Regions from separate parts of the Halomonas sp. NYA30 genome, predicted to be linked through region 1. Evidence: predicted binding sites of a transcription regulator. Region 1 holds the regulator's gene; the other holds the start of a gene.
The links. Region 1 encodes FliA, which starts transcription of late flagellar genes. Its sites were predicted from a motif close to CTAAAGTTNNNNNNNNNNCNGCCGATA; they were not measured.
Positions count from the first base shown of each region.

Region 2: flgK (flagellar hook-associated protein FlgK) is a predicted target of FliA. The motif match lies at 2,287-2,313, and genes of this name have one in related genera.

Region 1 is NZ_OZ334477.1:134,224-144,526, reverse strand. Features, by position in the region: gene ACWI0H_RS00675 (sensor domain-containing diguanylate cyclase) at 1-630, opposite strand, end outside; gene ACWI0H_RS00670 (OmpA/MotB family protein) at 659-1,330, opposite strand; gene ACWI0H_RS00665 (motility protein A) at 1,336-2,157, opposite strand; gene ACWI0H_RS00660 (RNA polymerase sigma factor FliA) at 2,199-2,900, opposite strand; gene ACWI0H_RS00655 (flagellar protein FlhE) at 2,927-3,355, opposite strand; gene ACWI0H_RS00650 (hypothetical protein) at 3,381-3,956, opposite strand; gene flhF (flagellar biosynthesis GTPase FlhF) at 3,953-6,181, opposite strand; gene flhA (flagellar biosynthesis protein FlhA) at 6,238-8,328, opposite strand; gene flhB (flagellar biosynthesis protein FlhB) at 8,325-9,491, opposite strand; gene cheZ (protein phosphatase CheZ) at 9,595-10,290, opposite strand.
Region 2 is NZ_OZ334477.1:1,495,946-1,503,164, reverse strand. Features, by position in the region: gene ACWI0H_RS06840 (HNH endonuclease) at 233-1,042, shown strand; gene ACWI0H_RS06835 (opioid growth factor receptor-related protein) at 1,091-1,612, shown strand; gene ACWI0H_RS06830 (hypothetical protein) at 1,731-2,129, opposite strand; gene flgK (flagellar hook-associated protein FlgK) at 2,333-5,059, shown strand; gene ACWI0H_RS06820 (hypothetical protein) at 5,595-6,983, opposite strand.

The DNA.
Region 1 (10,303 bases):
AGCGGGCATCAGCGTTTCAGGCGGAGCATTAACGTCTTCAATCAACCGCACAGGGTGATTTTCATAGCTCAGTCGCAACGTGCTAGGAAAGTCACTAGCGGGAAAGCGCTGGCCCAGTAGCGGAGGCAAATGCTCTCCCTGCGCTTCGGCAACCATTAAGCCATGCCAATCACTATCGAAATGGCACACGCTGACACGATCATAGCCGGTGAGCTGTTGTATAGCATGTACCAAGGAGTCGAGTAGCTCCTCTTGATGAGTCGCTTCAGCCAAGTGCATCAACCGTTCGTTCACCGTCCCCAGTAGACGCCGCTTGCCGAGGGGATTGAGAGGCTCAATTTCAACAATAACTTGCTCATCCTCTCGGTAAGCATGCAGTTGAAAACGTACGCTACTGTGCTTAGGGCGAATAAACGCCAATGGCCCAGGCAAGCGTTGCTGCCCCTGAAGCTCACGGCGTACCCGCTGGCTAAGGCGTTTGCCCAACACGCAGGCAAGACTTAACTCCCCGTTTTCAGGGCACTCAATGCCGGTTAAGCGGGTTAAATTTGTGCTGGTAGCTTGGATACGCCGACAATCGGCATCTAAAACCAGCAGGGCACCAAACGACTGTAATAGCGGGCGGTACATGGACACAGGCGTGGCCTCAAGAATCTATTCACCCTTCGACCTGCTGCCTCAACAACAGCTCTACGCGCCGGTTGGCCGCTCGGCCATCCGCGGTTGCGTTCGTTTCCATGGGTTGGGTGTCAGCATAGCCGACGGCCCGCATATGAGAAATATTGAACCCTTGGCGCTCTAAATGACGCACGACGGCAATAGCCCGCGCGGATGAAAGCTCCCAATTAGAGGGAAAGCGCGCTGTCGAAATGGGTACGCTATCGGTATGACCTTCCACCGAAATCTGCCCGTCAAAACTGGCTAATACATCGATAAGGCTTTCAACCACGCCGCGCCCTTGAGGCGTCAACACTGCTTGGCCACTGGAAAATAATAGGCTGTTATCAATACGCAGTGTGACCCCTTCACGCCCTTGCGACACGCTCACTCCAGGAATATTGAGCCCGGAAAACTGCGGCTGCAGCCCTTGGTGGCGGGGCTGTATACCTGTGGCAAGTGACGCTAGCGGCAGCGATGATACAGCGCTAGCCGAGCGCATAAAAGCCGTATCCGCCGCTTCACCACCCCCCGGTGGCGTCAGTGAAAGCAAGAGGACAAATAGCGTGATGAGCAGCGTCAGCACATCAAGATAGCTGGTTAGCCATCCCTCTTCGCCCTCCCCAGGCGAGACCGGTATTTCCAGGGCGTGACGGGTATCACGGTCTAACATGATAACTATCCCTTCGCCGCCGAACTAACCGAGGAGTCTGGTCTTGGTTTGACGCTGTTATCACGAATTTCATCGTGGTAATTGGCCACAAACGAGTTAAGGGTCTCTTCAATGAACGAGGGCAGACGGCGCTTAGTGATCAGTGAGATGCCTTCCAAAACCATGTTCATGGTAATCAAGCGCTCTTCGGTCCGGCGCTCTAGCTTCACTGCAATCGGCTTAAACACCAAATTGGCGAGTAAAATGCCGTAGAAGGTGGTCAGCAGTGCCACCGCCATGCGTGGGCCAATGACCTGCAGGTCGCCAGCATCCATGACTTCCAGCATGTTCACCAGCCCCACCAGGGTGCCGATCATGCCAAACGCGGGTGCATAGGTGGCCATGGTGCGAAATATTTGTGCTTCAGCCTGTTCACGCGCTTTCAGGCGGGCAATGCGCCAGCGCAGCATGTCAAAAATTTCGTCCTCTTTGGTGTTGGCGATCACCAGTTGAATGCCGGTGCGTAAAAACGGATTGCGGGTATGCTCTAGCTCGCGCTCAACCGCCCGCACATCGCCTTTAAACCACAGTCGTGACATATCGACCAGTTCCCGGATATCGTCACGCATATAGGTGTTTTCGCGCCGGAATACTAGGCCCACCAACCGCACCACACGGAGCACTTCTCTCAGCGGATAGCTGATAAAGGTAGCCGCCAACGTACCAGTCACCACAATGGCCAGGCCCGGCAAATTGATAAAGCTTGAAGGGGACTCTGCGGTCAAAAACAGTACACTGACCAGCAGCAATATGCTGGCAAATATACCTATCAGCGTCGAAGGATTCATCCACGGCTCCTTGCCGGTCACAAGTGAGTAAAAAAGAGGTGTTATGCCGAGTCGTGTAAACGCGCACGTAAACGGCTGACGGCCTGACTGTGTAGTTGAGAAACGCGTGATTCCGTTACGCCCAACACAGCCCCTACTTCCTTGAGGTTGAGTTCTTCCTGGTAATACAGTGCCATGAGCAGTTTTTCACGCTCTGGCAGTGCGTCAATCGCATCAATCAGCGTTTGCCGCTGCTGGCCATCAAGCAACTGCTCGAACGGTGAGTTGCTCAGTTCATTACTGACCGGCTCGCCGCCATCGGCCACCAGCTCTTCAAACGGCAGCAATTGGCCACTGTTGGTGTCATTGAGGAGCTGCTGGTATTCACTCAACGGCATTTCAAGATGGTGGGCGATTTCGTTCTCTTCCGGTGCTCGCCCCAGCTGTTGTTCTAACTGGCGAACGGCATTGTCTACTGCGCGCGCTGAACGACGCACACTGCGGGGCAGCCAATCGCGGGTGCGCAATTCATCCATCATCGCACCGCGAATTCGTTGGCTGGCAAAGGTCGCAAAGGTCGCACCTTGGGTAGCATCAAAGCGACCGAGCGCTTCCAGCAGCCCTACCATCCCTGCTTGAATAAGGTCATCGAGCTCAATGCTGGCTGGTAAGCGGACCTGAAGCGTCAAGGCCTGACGTCGTACCAGTGGCATATATTGCGTCAACAGCTCACTCTGTTTGATCCTACCTTGTGCTGTGTACATCCTTTCGCCTCGCGGCTATACAGCCTTCACTGATAGTTCACAATCATTTGCAGCCCCTGCACTCGAACCGGCCGTTGGCCTGGGCGTAAGGCGAAACGAAAATGCAATGGCACACCTGCCGTCCGTCCTGCCAATGCGGTAGTGGACCCGCGCATGCCGGTTAACGCAACGCACTGCTCAGGATGGCACAACCAAGCGTTTAACAGCGCACCGGGAGGATGGCTGAACTGCCACTGAATACGCTCAAGCTGCTTTGTCCGAAGATTCGCCGCAGCGGGCGGAGAAACGTTTTGGCTAGCGCTTGCCCGATCACTCATCGCCACCATCAGCCCAGGAACCTGGGTGCTCCAACTGCCGGTAGCGGCCTGGGCACTCGCCGTTAATCCTGCCAGTAACCACCCTGTTAGCAGTAGCGCCACCAGCGGCAGCGCCCTTCTTAATTGCAAGCTTAGCATGCTTAGTCACCTTGGCGGAGTATGCTCATCGTGCAAGTACCAGTAGTTCCATATTTAAGTAGTATTCGGCGGCACCACGCAAGTTGTCGAGCAATCCCTGGCGCGGCAAATGCGGTTCATGAAGCGCTAGCAAACGACGCGGCCCACCGTGTTCCTGTAGCTGGCGCAAGGTGCTGTACATGGCAGCAAAGGCATCGGCATCGCTATTGATCCATAGTGCCCAACGGCTGTACTGAGCGCGTAACTGAGCAAGGTCAGCAGTATCTGCCGCCACGATATGCACATCCCAGTCTTCAGGGTCACCGGCCCAGCTTCGACCTAACGTGGACCACTGCCCCAGACGTGCTTTGACTTTGTTTACCTGAGAGGCACCGCTACCGGGCAGCCCAACCACTATAAGCGGAATTTTGGGTCTGGGTGGCGCTATCGCCTCAGGCGCTTCTGCTTCTACTGCTGCAGCCGTAGGCGTTAATAACGATGGGCTCTGTTCTGGTTCTGGCACATGCTCGGCCGCCGCGACATCAACCGCCCCTTCCGCCTGCTGCTGGCGCTGCAGATTCGCCCACTTACGCAGCCCTGAAGCTTGATCTTGATCGCTCACGTCACACCCTCTCGGCTGACACTGCCCATTTGGCGAATCGCATCGCGGGCCATAAACGCGTAAACCAGCGCATCAAGCATGCCAGTATCGCGACGCCGACGGCTCGTGCCTAATAAATTGAGCAGGTCGCCGCGCAGCGTTTGCGCCTCTTCATCATCGGCAACATCAAGATGCCCGGCAACGGATGCCAAGCCGCTGGCCATGAGTAGGCGCACTTCGGCATTAACATCGCCGCTGTCGGCCTCTTTTAACTGCTGCCAAGCGCGGCGTGTTAATGCCGCTAAGCCATCGCTTTGAAGTTGTGTTAACAGTAGCGAGAGCACCTCGGCTCCCAGCCGAGCAGGGGTAAGCCAGTAGCGGCGCGCTACCACTTTGGCGCTTTCCGGATCACGCACTTCACCGTACCAAGCAAGCAGGGCATAACCCGTCGCATCCTCTACTTCGGCGTAGGCGGTCCACAGCTGCACGGATTGACCACGAAAACGAACGCCCACTTGGTGCGTCAGCACGCTGTCATTAAACAGCTGACGAATGGACTGGCGCTCGTGGTGAAAGCGTACCCGATGACTAGGGGATACTTGGCTGACCCAGGTCAAATGCTCGGCTTCCAACCACGCCAACGCATCAGGCTCGGGTAAGCGCGGCAATAAATGCACCGCGACGCCGCTTGATTCCGTCAGCGCGGCTAAGCGCGGCTGCCACCCAGCAGCATGGCGATGCTGTAACCAGGGTAGCGCCAGCCAAGCGCCCTCTGTGTCCAGGCCAATATCGGGCATTGCCCAGTCGCAGCCGCGCTCATTCCGCCGAGCTGACCACGCCATACCCAACGTCGTATTCACGGCGGGATAGTGGGCGAGCAATGCGTCCAAACGCTCTTCCTGCAGTCGGCTTGGGAGTGACGCTAAATCCCAGATCGCTTCTAATTCCGTAAATCCCGTCACGCGTTGGCGCAGCCGCGCCAGTAGCGACGACAAGCGGCGCCCTTGCCCGAGTACATCCCGCGACCAGCGCGGCATCCCCATGGGGACGTCAGCGCTTTGTACCTGTTCGCGCTGCGGCGTTGCCGTACTTAGCGCTTGATCCACGAGTGCTTCAGGGGAAGCAATGGCCATATCTTCAGGCACCTGCTGACCATTTGAACCAAACAGCACACGCATCCCGTGGCGCATCACAATGTCGAGCACCGGCGCGAGGCGCCCCGCTTCATCCTGTTTAGTAATAATACAATCGTCTAACTCTGCCCCCGCCGCACGGGCAGCCTGACGATAACGCAGCACGACCTCTTCGAGGGTTTCCGGCTGGCTGGCGGCATTGAGCAGTAGCACCAGGCGCACTCGCGAGCGTCCCCCTTGCAGGTGGGCAATCTGCTCAATCACCCGCTGGTCACGCTGGCTCATGCCTACGGTGTCGATAATCACCCACTGCTTGCCCTGCAAGCGGCCCAGTAAATCGTCGATGGGTTGCTCGGCATCCAGCGCGTACATGGGCGTGTCCAGCAAACGCGCATAGATGCGTAGCTGCTCGTGGGCACCAATACGAAAGCTATCGGTAGTCACCAAGGCAACGGGGCGGGTACCGTGGCGCATCACAAAACGCGCGGCCAATTTAGCCGTGGTGGTGGTTTTGCCTACCCCCGTGGGGCCCACCAACGCAACGATACCGGTTTGGTCGAAAAAGCTGGCTTCATCGCTCAACACACAAAGGCGTTCGATCAGCTGCTGTCGCAGCCACTGCAGGGGCGCTTCGCTGTCGGCATTTAACGCGGCAAGCGGTTCGGGAAGCCCTGTCAGTAGCTCATCGGCAAGCTCGCTGCTAAAACCAACGTTCCATAGCAGTTGGCGCAGGCGGGCGGCCGTTCCCGTTGCTAGCGGCGGCTGGTAGGCAGCCGCTTTTGCGGGTGCGCTGCTTGCCAGCAGCTCACGCATATCCTGCATCTCACGCAATAACCGCTCGCTCATTGCCTGCATGGAGTCTTGCATTGGCGGCGCTGGCGATGGTTCTGGAGACGATAGCCCTGGGGACGATGCCCCTGAAGACGACGGCTCTGGAGGAAGTGACTCTGGCGAAGGCTCAAAATGGTCAATAGCTTCATCCGCCATGGCCAGAATCTCAACGCCCCCTTCGGTGCGCCGATTAGCCACAATCAGGGCATCTTCACCGAGCGCTTCGCGCACTTGGCGCATCACATCACGACTGTTGGCTCCCACGAAACGTCTAACGCTCATGACTTACCCTTTGCCTATGCTGAAAATGGTCAACGCTAGCCTATCACGGCAGGTGGCTACGAACGCCCGCCGACTAGGGTGGTGACCCTTAATGTACGGTCATCGGGAATCTCGGCTTGCGACAACACCGACATATGCCGTAGGCGACGGCGTAAAAAGCGCGAAAGCACTGCCCGCAACGAATGCTGCACGACCAGCACCGGCGGCTCGCCTGAGCTTTCGTGACGCTCTAGCGCCTGCTGCGCCTGGGTCATCAGTGTCTCGGCCAGGCCAGGTTCCATGGCACCGTTGCCATTCATCGCCTGTACCAGCACTTGTTCCAACTGAGCATCCAGCCCCATCACATTGAGCGTCTCTTGGCCGGCAAACCACTGCTGAACAATGGCACGCCCCAAGGACACACGGACTAGCGCGGTCAGCTCGTTGGGGTCTTTTTGCTGGGTGGCGTACTCCGCCAGGGTATCCAAAATGGTGCGCATATCACGGATGGACACGTCTTCATCGAGCAGGTTTTGTAAAATACGCTGCAATACCGTCAACGAAATCGCTTTTGGAATGACTTCTTCGACCAGGGCTTTTTGATCATCGCCCATTTTATCCAGCAGCTTCTGCACTTCTTGGCGGCCTAACATTTCAGGTGAGTGGCGGTGCAGCAGGTGGTTCAAGTGGGTCGCAATCACGGTGCTGGCATCAACCACGGTGTAGCCATATACCTGAGCGTGCTCACGCTGGCCGCTTTCAATCCACACAGCGGGCAAACCAAAGGCTGGGTCTTGGGTATGAGTGCCCTGCAATTCGCCTGAGACCTGGCCTGGGTTAATCGCCAGCCATTTACCCGGCTGCGCTTCGGCGCGGCCGATTTCAGCGCCTTTCATCGAAAGCACATAGGCGTTGGGCGGCAGCTCTAAATTATCGCGGATATGCACGACCGGCGGCAAAAAGCCCACTTCTTGAGCAAACTTTTTGCGCACACTTTTAATGCGCCCAAGCAGCTCACCTTTTTGGCGCGAGTCCACCAGCGGTATTAAGCGATGGCCCACTTCCAGGCCAAGAGTATCGACCAGCTGCACATCTTCCCAGCTTGCTTCCGGGGTCTCTTGTACAGGCACGGGGGCTGCGTCAATTTCCTCTTTAACCAAGGCCTTCTCTTTTTGGCGCGACAACAGCCACGCTAAACCACCCAGCAGCGCGGTGAAGAAGAGAAAGACAAAATTGGGCATGCCGGGCACCATGCCTAGCAAGCCCATGACCACGGCGGCTAAGATCAGTACCTGGGGGTTAACGAACAGCTGGCTCAGCATTTGCTGGCCAATATCCTCGTTCGTGTCGGTGCTCACCCGCGATACCGTGACACCCGCTGCGGTCGAGATCACCAGGGCGGGAATTTGCGCCACCAGACCATCGCCGATCGCCAGCAACATATAGGTTTGGCCAGCCGCGCCAAAGCTCATGTCATGCTGCAACATACCAATCATCAGCCCGCCGATGATATTGACCACCATAATTACCAAACCAGCAATGGCGTCACCACGGACAAACTTGCTCGCACCGTCCATCGAGCCAAAGAAATCAGCCTCTTGGGCGACTTCTGCACGGCGCTTTTTGGCGTCTTCTTCGCCGATTAAACCGGCGTTAAGGTCGGCATCGATGGCCATTTGCTTGCCGGGCATCGCATCCAGCGTAAAGCGCGCACCCACTTCAGCAATACGGCCAGCACCTTTGGTAATGACCATGAAGTTGATAATGACCAGAATCAGGAAGACCACCAGGCCCACCGCGAAGTTACCGCCGACCAAGAACGCCCCAAACGCTTCAATTACCTTACCCGCGGACGCACCGCCTTGGTGGCCCTCCATTAACACTACCCGAGTGGAGGCGACGTTAAGCGAAAGACGCAACAGTGTGGTGAATAGCAACACAGCAGGAAACGCCGCAAAATCAAGCGGCTTCTGCGTAAACATGCTGACCATCAACACCATAATGGCCAAGGCAATATTGAAGGTGAAGAGTAAATCGAGCGCAAAGGGAGGCAAGGGCACAATCATCATGCCCAAAATCATCAGGATGAGCATCGGCCCGACCAGCAGCTTCATGCGCACGTTACCCATCCAGTCGCGCCGACCAATTAGCTGGTTTAAGCCTTTCATGATTGCGCCTCGTTACCGCCGGTGCCACGCCCGGGGTTTTCCAGCTCTGGGGGAACCGGTAGGTTATCGGGTGTTGGGGGCACGTCACCTCCTTGTTGTGCGACTTGTTTAAGCCGGTAGGCCCAGGCCATTACTTCAGCGACCGCAGTATACAGTTCGGCGGGAACCTCCGCATCGAGATCCACGTGATGGTACAGTGCGCGCGCTAATGGCGCTGCTTCTAAACGGGCAACGCCTGCTTCCTCACCAATTTCGCGAATACGCAAGGCCACCGCATCGGCACCTTTTGCTACCAAACGCGGGGCACCCATGCTGCCTTCCTGATACATCAGCGCTACTGCATAGTGGGTCGGGTTGGTAATGATGACGTCGGCCTGGGGCACTTTACTCATCATTCGGCCCCGCGCCATGGCCTGTTGCTGCTGGCGAATACGCGCTTTCAAGAGTGGGTCACCTTCAGACTCTTTATGCTCGCGCTTGATTTCTTCTTGGCTCATGCGCAGCTTTTTGGCGTTGCTCCAAAGCTGAAAGGGCACGTCGATCAAAATAACCACGATAAGCACCAGCACCATCAGGCCAGCCGCTTGAGCCGCCATACGCAGCGCGTTGGTGAGCGCCTGCTGGATAGGCTGGTCCATCAGCGCCATAAACTTGCCGATGTTGTAATACAAAAACACCGAGACAACACCGCCTACCAACACCGATTTGGCGATAGCTTTCGCCAATTCCACCAGTGCCTGAGAGGAGAAGATCCGCTTTACACCCTTAATCGGATCGAGCTTGGAAAGCTTAGGCTGCATCGACTTCCCTGATATCAACCAGCCGCCCAGCAGCCCGGGCGCTATTAACGCGATGATGGTTAATAGTAAGAACAGCGGCATCATGGCCAATAGCGTGCGCTGACCAAGATCAAGCGCGTTGACCAGCATGGGCGTGCTTTCCATTGCCTGGCGACGTTCAAATAGGAACGCCTGCTCCATCACCATGCCTAACTGGTTATAAAGCATACTACCCATGCTCGATAGGCCAATGACGCCGCCCAATAAGAGCATAAACGTGGTTAGCTCGAGGGAGCGAGGTACCTGCCCCTCTTCACGCGCTTTTTCCTTACGTCTGGGCGTGGCTTCTTCGGTCTTTTCCTGGTCGCTATCGTTATCTGCCATAAGTCATCCGACCAGGTGAAACAAAGGTTATCACGTATTCAGCCGCCCATAGGGACGGCTAAATGGCGCTCTTATTTGCCCGCAGGGCGTTTAACCACGTGCTCTAAAAGCCTAGCTCGTCCAATAAGTCGTCGACTTGATCCTGCCCAGTGACGATATCAGGTGCATTGTCCCTTACTTGCGGCCCATTCAAAAGCTCTTCGTTACGCCGTGCATTGTCGCTTTTCCACTGATCCTCGACCTTGCGCTGCATCGTTTCTCGTGCATGGGCGCCCGGCGCGTTTTCGATCAGCACCTGTACCAGCTGATGTTCGATCTCTTGGATCACGTCCATCATCTTCTTAATCACCTGGCCGGTCAGGTCTTGGAAGTCCTGGGCCATCATAATTTCCATCAACTCTTTGTTGGTCGCTGAGGCCATATCGGGCACGTCACTAAGATAAGTCCGTGTCTCAATGACCAACGCTTTGGCCTCATCCAGCTCTTTGGGGGCTTCAAACCACTCGGCCCAGCGTTTATCCAAGGCGCTGGCACGGTCCGACAACTGATCCTGGAGCGGCTGCGCACGATCAATGGCATTGAGCGAGCGGTCTGCTGCCTGTTCTGTCATGGTAGCGACATAGTGCAAGCGGTCACGCGCATCCGGAATGGCTTCTGCCGCTTTCTCAATCTCTTTATCCAGCCCCAGCTCACGCATATTTTCGCGCAGCATGCGCGTTAATTTGCCAATGCGGTGAATTAGGTCTTCAGCGGCGTCTTCAGACAGCTGGGCAGAACCGGGCTGCTCATTCTGACTCATTATGTGGTCTCCT
Region 2 (7,219 bases), 1.4 Mb from region 1:
GCTCTCGCTAACGCCGTCAGACGACAATTAGACAAGACTTCGCCAGCGGGAGCAGGCCCATGGCATATAACCTCATAAGGCATAAGGAAGTGGAGTTGGCGCTCCTAACCACATAATGCCTGTTTGAAGGATTTTCCCTCAGTACAGTGCCATCAAGACAAGATAGACGCTCCTCCTCAAATAAAGGCATAATCCTCATGATAAATAAGAAAACTCAACTATAAGGCGAACAATGACGATATTCGATGAACTCCAACCAACCCGACGGCAACGCGTATATGACTTGGTACGCGAGGCAGGCATTGACGTAAGCCACTGGGAAACGTCCAAGGGGCAGTCGAGTAGCGCCGCTTCCAATCCCAAGTATTGCTACAACTGGTCCTTTATTGGCGAACAGGTCGTTGTACTTAATCTCTGGCACCAGGAAATCGTAGAGATAGACGGCATCGCCCGATACACCCTAAATCCGAGAGAAGCTGCTCAGAAAGCGACGGGCATTAGAGTGACGCGCGCCCATCAGATGGACCACGCCATCCAAGAGGCCATGACGTTACATCTACCTATTCGACCCATCATCCTCGCGGGGAGTAGAAAGGATGGGGGAAACACGGCAACCGGCGTCAAGCAGCGTCTTCTTGATTCAGCTGAGTGGAGCGTCGAATCCTACGACGTTGATACCGGCCACTGCACGCTGGTGCGTAAAAAGCCTCAGCCCTCGTTTATTGACCAGTGGGACGAAGGAACGACGTCCCCCAAGAAAAAAACAGTGACGAGCGAAGTGACGGAACGCTGTCCTAAGGTCCGGCGCAAAGCATTAGTCAGGGCAAATGGCTACTGCCAGTATTGCCATTCCCCAGGATTTACAACCAGTGATGGCAATATCTTCCTGGAGACCCATCACGTAACCCCCCTCTCTGAAGGTGGTCCTGACAGACTGGATAACGTCGTTGCCTTATGCCCGAATCACCATCGAGAGGCACATCATGGGGAGACCCAAGGATCCATCCGCCAGCAGCTGCTTGCTTATTTAGCGACTGTCTAGCCCCTTCAAACGTAACGCCTACTAGGTGGCCCAGCGAAGGAAGAATGCATGACCTCAACCTCCAGTCCGCTTATTGCCTTTTATCTAGGGGAAGCGACCGACCATGCCCATCGCATCATTGATGACCTATGGGCACTCAGCCCTTTTTGGCTAGAGCATACCCATGACTATATCCAATGGCTGTTTCCGATACCCGAAGCAGGCCGTTTTAATAGCTTCGCGCCCTTGCTGGGCGAGGAAGAGAGGGCGTGTTTCTCCGCCTCGGCCGAACTGCGAGAGCGGCACCGACGGTCCCTTGATGTGATGCTGGAATTTTTCGGCCTGACAAGGGACTCAAATGCCATCATGCCGCTGCCTAACCTCAGCATGCGCGAGCACATCTGGTTAAAGCGGGGAGGACATAACCATCTGCGGATATCACGTATTATCCGTAGCCTGCACCTTTGCCATCAGCCGGAGCTCGCCCGTGCTTTTCAGCACGCAGTGATTGAGATCGGTACGCAGCATGGTGGGGTGTCTGAGCAGTCCATCGACTACTGGCGAGCCGCTACCGACGACAGCCATCATTAATGAGAGCCTTATCTCCCCTTTATATGAGCGACCGCGCTATCACATCGTGACATCAGACTAACCCTACTCCATCACGTCGTAAGGTTATCGCCATAGCCGCCAGCAACCAGCAACGCTATCACCAGCGCCGCCAGGCACAGGGATTCAAGGAAGTGACCGTGAGCTTGGATGCGATCAGCCAGGCACGCCTGCGCCGGATAGGAGAACCTATGGTAAAACACGACAGGAGGTAATGACGCTGGCGCTCCTGGGGCTCTTTATGAGCCCAGTTCTCTAGGTTCTCTGCCAACATATCTTTATCCTCCACTAAACTATTGAGCTGATCTAGGTTGACGTCAGCTCCGAGCCGCTGTAGATGGCGCTTTAACCAGCGGGTAATGATCTTGTCGATACGCTCTTTGTTCGGATCGGCCTGAATAATCGCCACAATCCGATCTACCGCCGACTGAAACCCCAGCAGGACGTACAGAAAAACCTCTTGCGTCACCCCTTCCCAGGTGACGTTAACCGACCACACCACATCCTCAAATTTCTATGACTATTTATAACTACTTGCAACACTGGCCGCTATCAAAAATAAACACGGAGAATGTGTTACAACGCCTACCGAACGCCCCCTCTTTTCAGCTACCCTTCCTCAATAAAAAAATGGTAAAGTCCACTTTACTAAATTACTAAAAACACTGCGATTTCAGCAGGTAGCGACAAGGGCATTGGGCGATGAGCATGTTTTCAACGGGACTAAGCGGGTTAAATGCAGCACAAAATGCCCTTAACTCCACCAGTAACAATATCAGCAATGTTTATACGCCAGGCTTCAACCGGGAAGTGACGGTACTGGGTGAAAAATCGTCGGGCAGTGGCGGTGTTCAGGTCAATGATACCCAACGCCAGTTCAATCACTATGTGGCCGATCAGCTTAATAATGCGCGTACCCAGTCCAGCGCGTTGGAAAAATATTCCCAGCAGATAGAGCAAATCGACAACCTGCTCGCCGACCGCGAAGCGGGCCTTGCACCGCTAATGCAAACTTTCTTTTCCAGCCTAGAAGACCTGGCCAGCGCCCCTTCAGACCCAGCCGCTCGCCAAGGCGTCATCGGCACTGCCCAAACGCTTAGTGCCCAGTTCCGCTCGTTTGATGGCTACCAGCAAGATATGCAGAGCAACCTCAACAGCGAGATCAAAGACGAAATTACCCAGGTCAATAACACCACCCAGCAAATTGCCGGGCTTAACCGCGAAATTGCACTGGCACGCGCACGCAACGGCGAAGCACCCAACAGCCTGCTCAACCAGCGCGACCATATGATCGCCGAGCTGAACGAGCGCCTGGACGTACGGCTTAACATCCAAGATGGAAAAACCTACAACATTAGCCTGCCCAACGGCCAACCGCTGGTTACCAATACCAGCGCCTTCTCGCTGAGCCCGGTGGCAGCCGAGACCGACCCGCAACGCACCGTTATCGGCTACCAGGATGGCGGCGGAAACGTCGTGCCACTCGATGAAGAATTGATTACCGGCGGCAGCTTGGGCGGGCTAATGCGCTTTCGTCAGGAAGCATTAGACAAAAGCCAAAACCAAATTGGCCAACTCGCCGTTTCGCTAACGACCGCCTTTAACGAAGTACACAAGCAAGGCATTGATTTAAACGGCCAACAAGGGCAAGACTTTTACTCCATTGGCGCCCCCCAAGCCTATAGCGGCAAAGACAACAGCGCAGAAGTAGGCACGATTAGCTTTGACGCAACCCGTGTAGAAGACGTGCGTGCCACCGACTATCAGGTACGTTACAACGGCAACGACTTTAGCGTTACCCGGCAAGATAACGGCGAGGAAGTGAGTGCCGAGTGGGATGGCAATACGCTCTCCTTTGGCGGCATCGACCTCACGCTGGCCGGCTCCCCAGCGGCGGGTGATACGTTTAACGTACAACCCGTGCGCCGCGCCGCGGCAGGCATGGACGTACTGATTAACGACCTGGATAAAATTGCCGCCGCGCTTGGTCCGGTGCGACCCATGCCCTACTCCACGGTGGATTTCCAATCGCAAAGCGCCAGCCGTTTAGGTGATACATCTACCATCGGCAGTGTGCTGAAAAATGGCGTAGCGGAAGACATGAAATCAGGTTTAAAGCCCATTGCTTTCATCCCTGTTGGCGCCAAAAACGTAGAAATCTATGTATATGACAGGGGGGCTGATGATGACATTCAGTTATTCACCCAGGATGGTAAACATCTAATTGGTACCCCCGTCGAAGGGGTCGACGCCGACACCACTACCTGGGAAGGTACCGAGCCAGACTATACTTGGCAAAACAATGGCGACGGAAAGTCCATTACCTCGCCAGCAGATGTCGAAACCCATATATTTACCTTAGCTAATGGTTTCCCTGAAGGCACCACCTACAGTAGTGGCAGCCTGCTTAATCGTCAGGACAGCTATTCCGCTGATTTGGCAGAGGGAGCCACGTTAAGTTATGGAGGGATGACGCTTACCTACACCGGCGACGGCAACAGATTCGACAGTAAGCCTAATGACGTAATTACAGACTTTGGTTTCCTAGAGGAACGCATTCATATTGATGAAACAAAAGAGCCTGTGTTCCTACTGGTGTCGGGGAACGGTAACTTCGACATCACCGCCACTTGGGATGAAATGCCAGGGGCACCGGCGGCAGGCGGGGTTACCCCAGACAACACCCCCATTGGCCGCGTGCAGAGCCAGCTTGAAGTCAGCGAGATTGACGTTGCCCCGGCGTTTAAGCAGATGGATGCCAAGTACCAGCCCCCCAGCTTTGCCATTAAAGCCGCTGATGATGGCGCATTAAGCCTCGGCCTTTTTGGTGCGGATAGCAGCAACAACCTGTTTGTTTCGCCGGATGCAGGCTCTGTGCCCACCTCCCCACCGCCGGAGGGCATTTACAGCATCTTTAAAGAAGACGGCACAGAAATCGACAATGTGCTGTCGGTGAATGCCGGTACAGGCGACACCTTAGCGGTTGGTGAGCGCCTAACCATCAAAGATGATGCCACGGGCGAGACGATCCTCAGCTTCACCATTGACGAGCTGCCCAGTAGCGGAACGACCAGTGGCGTTACTTTTACGGGCCTATCAGGCTCCACCGGCCCCGGTGACAACCGCAACGCGCTTGCCTTACAGAACTTACAAAGCGAAGCGACGGTGGGGGAAAGCGCCACCTTTAGCGGTGCCTATGGCGCCATAGTGAGTGATGTCGGGAATCGCACCAATATTACCCAGGTGAATTTTGAAGCCCGCCAAGGACTAACCGACCAGCTGCGCGCCGTACAACAGTCCGAGTCGGGCGTTAACCTGGATGAAGAAGCCGCGAACCTGATACGTTACCAGCAGTTTTACCAAGCCAACGCCCGCGTGATTGATACCGCCTCAAGCCTCTTCGACACCATCCTTGGCCTACGCAGCTAAGGGGGAGCTAAGGCGCCCAAATAATCAGCCCAAACGGCACATAGCCGCCTAGCATGGCGGCTATCAACCACATGGCACTCAACGTAATTTAAAATCGACATCAAACCTCACCTCTTCATCACAATCAAAGCTACTCTCCCCGCTTTTCGGGAGGCTCCAGGATCCCCCTAGCCGCCACCGGAAAGAACCTCTTTATGCGACCATTTTGTGAGCTATTGCTTACCTAGCGATACGATAGAGCTTACAAATCCATAAGAGAAAGCTGACAATGCCGTGCGAACGGGGTGACGCCTTCTTGGGCAACGCTGAACCTATCCCCCACTACTGATTTCCCCAATCGTGCATCGATTACCCTATTACTCAAATAGCAGCCAATAAAAACCCCCAGCCGAGGCCAGGGGTTAGATCGTTCTTCATTTGAGCAAGTAAGCATCTTAGCGCTTACTGCATCAGGCGGCCTGCACTGAACCACCCGATGTCTTCAAAGGAGCAAGGGGGAGGTAGCCCTCCCCCTGTATCAAAAGCTCAAAAGAGCTTAGGCAGGTTCGCCAGCGGTCAGGTAACCACCAGAGAAGTTGATGTCGTCAGAGCTAACACCGGCCAGGAAGACTTCAGTTACGTCGCTCTGGCTAGAGCCGTTACCAGCAAAGGCTTCGGTTTCGACGTACAGCGTCAGCCCAGTGTTGTCTTCGCTCCACAGAATTTCCAGTGCAGCAGAGTCACCAACATTGTCATTGATGTCGTCGCCTTCCGGAATCTGAACCAGATCGTAGCCTTCGCCGAAGAAGATGCGATCTTCGCCAGCATCGGCAAAACCGGTAACATTAAGACCCACTTCGTCGCCATCAGCGTCTTGAGCGTTTTCTGCATTGAATAGATAGATTTCATCACCACCACTGAAGGCTACTTCTGTCGCTGTGTCATCAGCAAAAGTAAGGTCGTCAGCTTCAGTCAAGAGATCAACACCTAGACCGCCGTCTTCCTCAGAGTCAGTGATCGCATCTTGCGCATCAGTAATCGCATCAGCGAAATCTTCTGCTTCAGCGTCCAGAGCACGAGCAGCCTCAAACTCTACGATAGCTTCGTTCAGATCGTTGAGTACTGTACGGGCATCAAGTACAGCTTGTGCATCCGTTGCTCCAGGAGTTGCAAGATCAACAGTTACTTCGGCTTCGGCGCCTGCTTCAGCAGTACCATCAAAATCATCAACTTGGTCAGCAACAGCTAATTCATTGCCCTGCTCAAGCTGAACAACCCTTTCGATAGCAGAATTCACAGACTCTTGTGCATTAGTAGCAGCTTGAGTTGTTGAGGCCCATGTATTACCAGCTTCAACAACAGCGCCCAAACCATTTAGATCGTCAGCACTATCAACGCCGCTTACTGCATCGAAGTCAAAGGTATCTACAAGTGTCCACTTACCATTGACCAATTCGGCAAAATCATTACCGCCGATCTGCAGAGCGTCGCCATTGGCTAACAAGTTAGCATTGGTAGCATCAAGTGTTAAAGGTGTAGCGCTACCGTCAGCTTCAGCAGTCAGATTGTTGACCGCATTAAAACGGGCCAGCTCTCCATCAAAAGTAGCTTCAGCTGATGCTTCAGCTTCGATAGCATTTTCAAGGGTGGTAGTACGGGTCTCTAGAGTGCTTAAAGCACCAAGTACTCCGTTAGCCACTTCATCTTCAGCATCATCAACCACTTTCTCAGCTTGCTCAACGCCAGAAGCGATTAACGAATCCTGAACAGTGGCACTGCGACCATTGAAGCCAGCATCATTGAAATCGCCTGCATTGCCCTCATCATTATCAACTAGAGCAAGAGCGCCATTTACACTGTTAGCAGTGGCTGTGTAAGCATTACCAACAGCGTCACGAATATCCTGAAGAGTGGATTCTTCATCCAGATCAGCAGCTTCAAGCAATTCGTTGTCGACTTGAGCTTCGAGGAATTCTGCTTCAGCTGCCTGAGCGTCAGACAGAGTAGTCAGTGCTTCAGTGAGCTCTGCGACTCTCCTATCTCCCCCGCCTATTGATTTACAAGGCTTTTTACCAATCCCCTCAGACCTCTCTGATCTTTTACTTCGCTATATCTATTTTTGATAGCAGATGCGTATATTTTGAACCACCTTCAGAACAAGCATTGGTGCGGCCTCGGGCC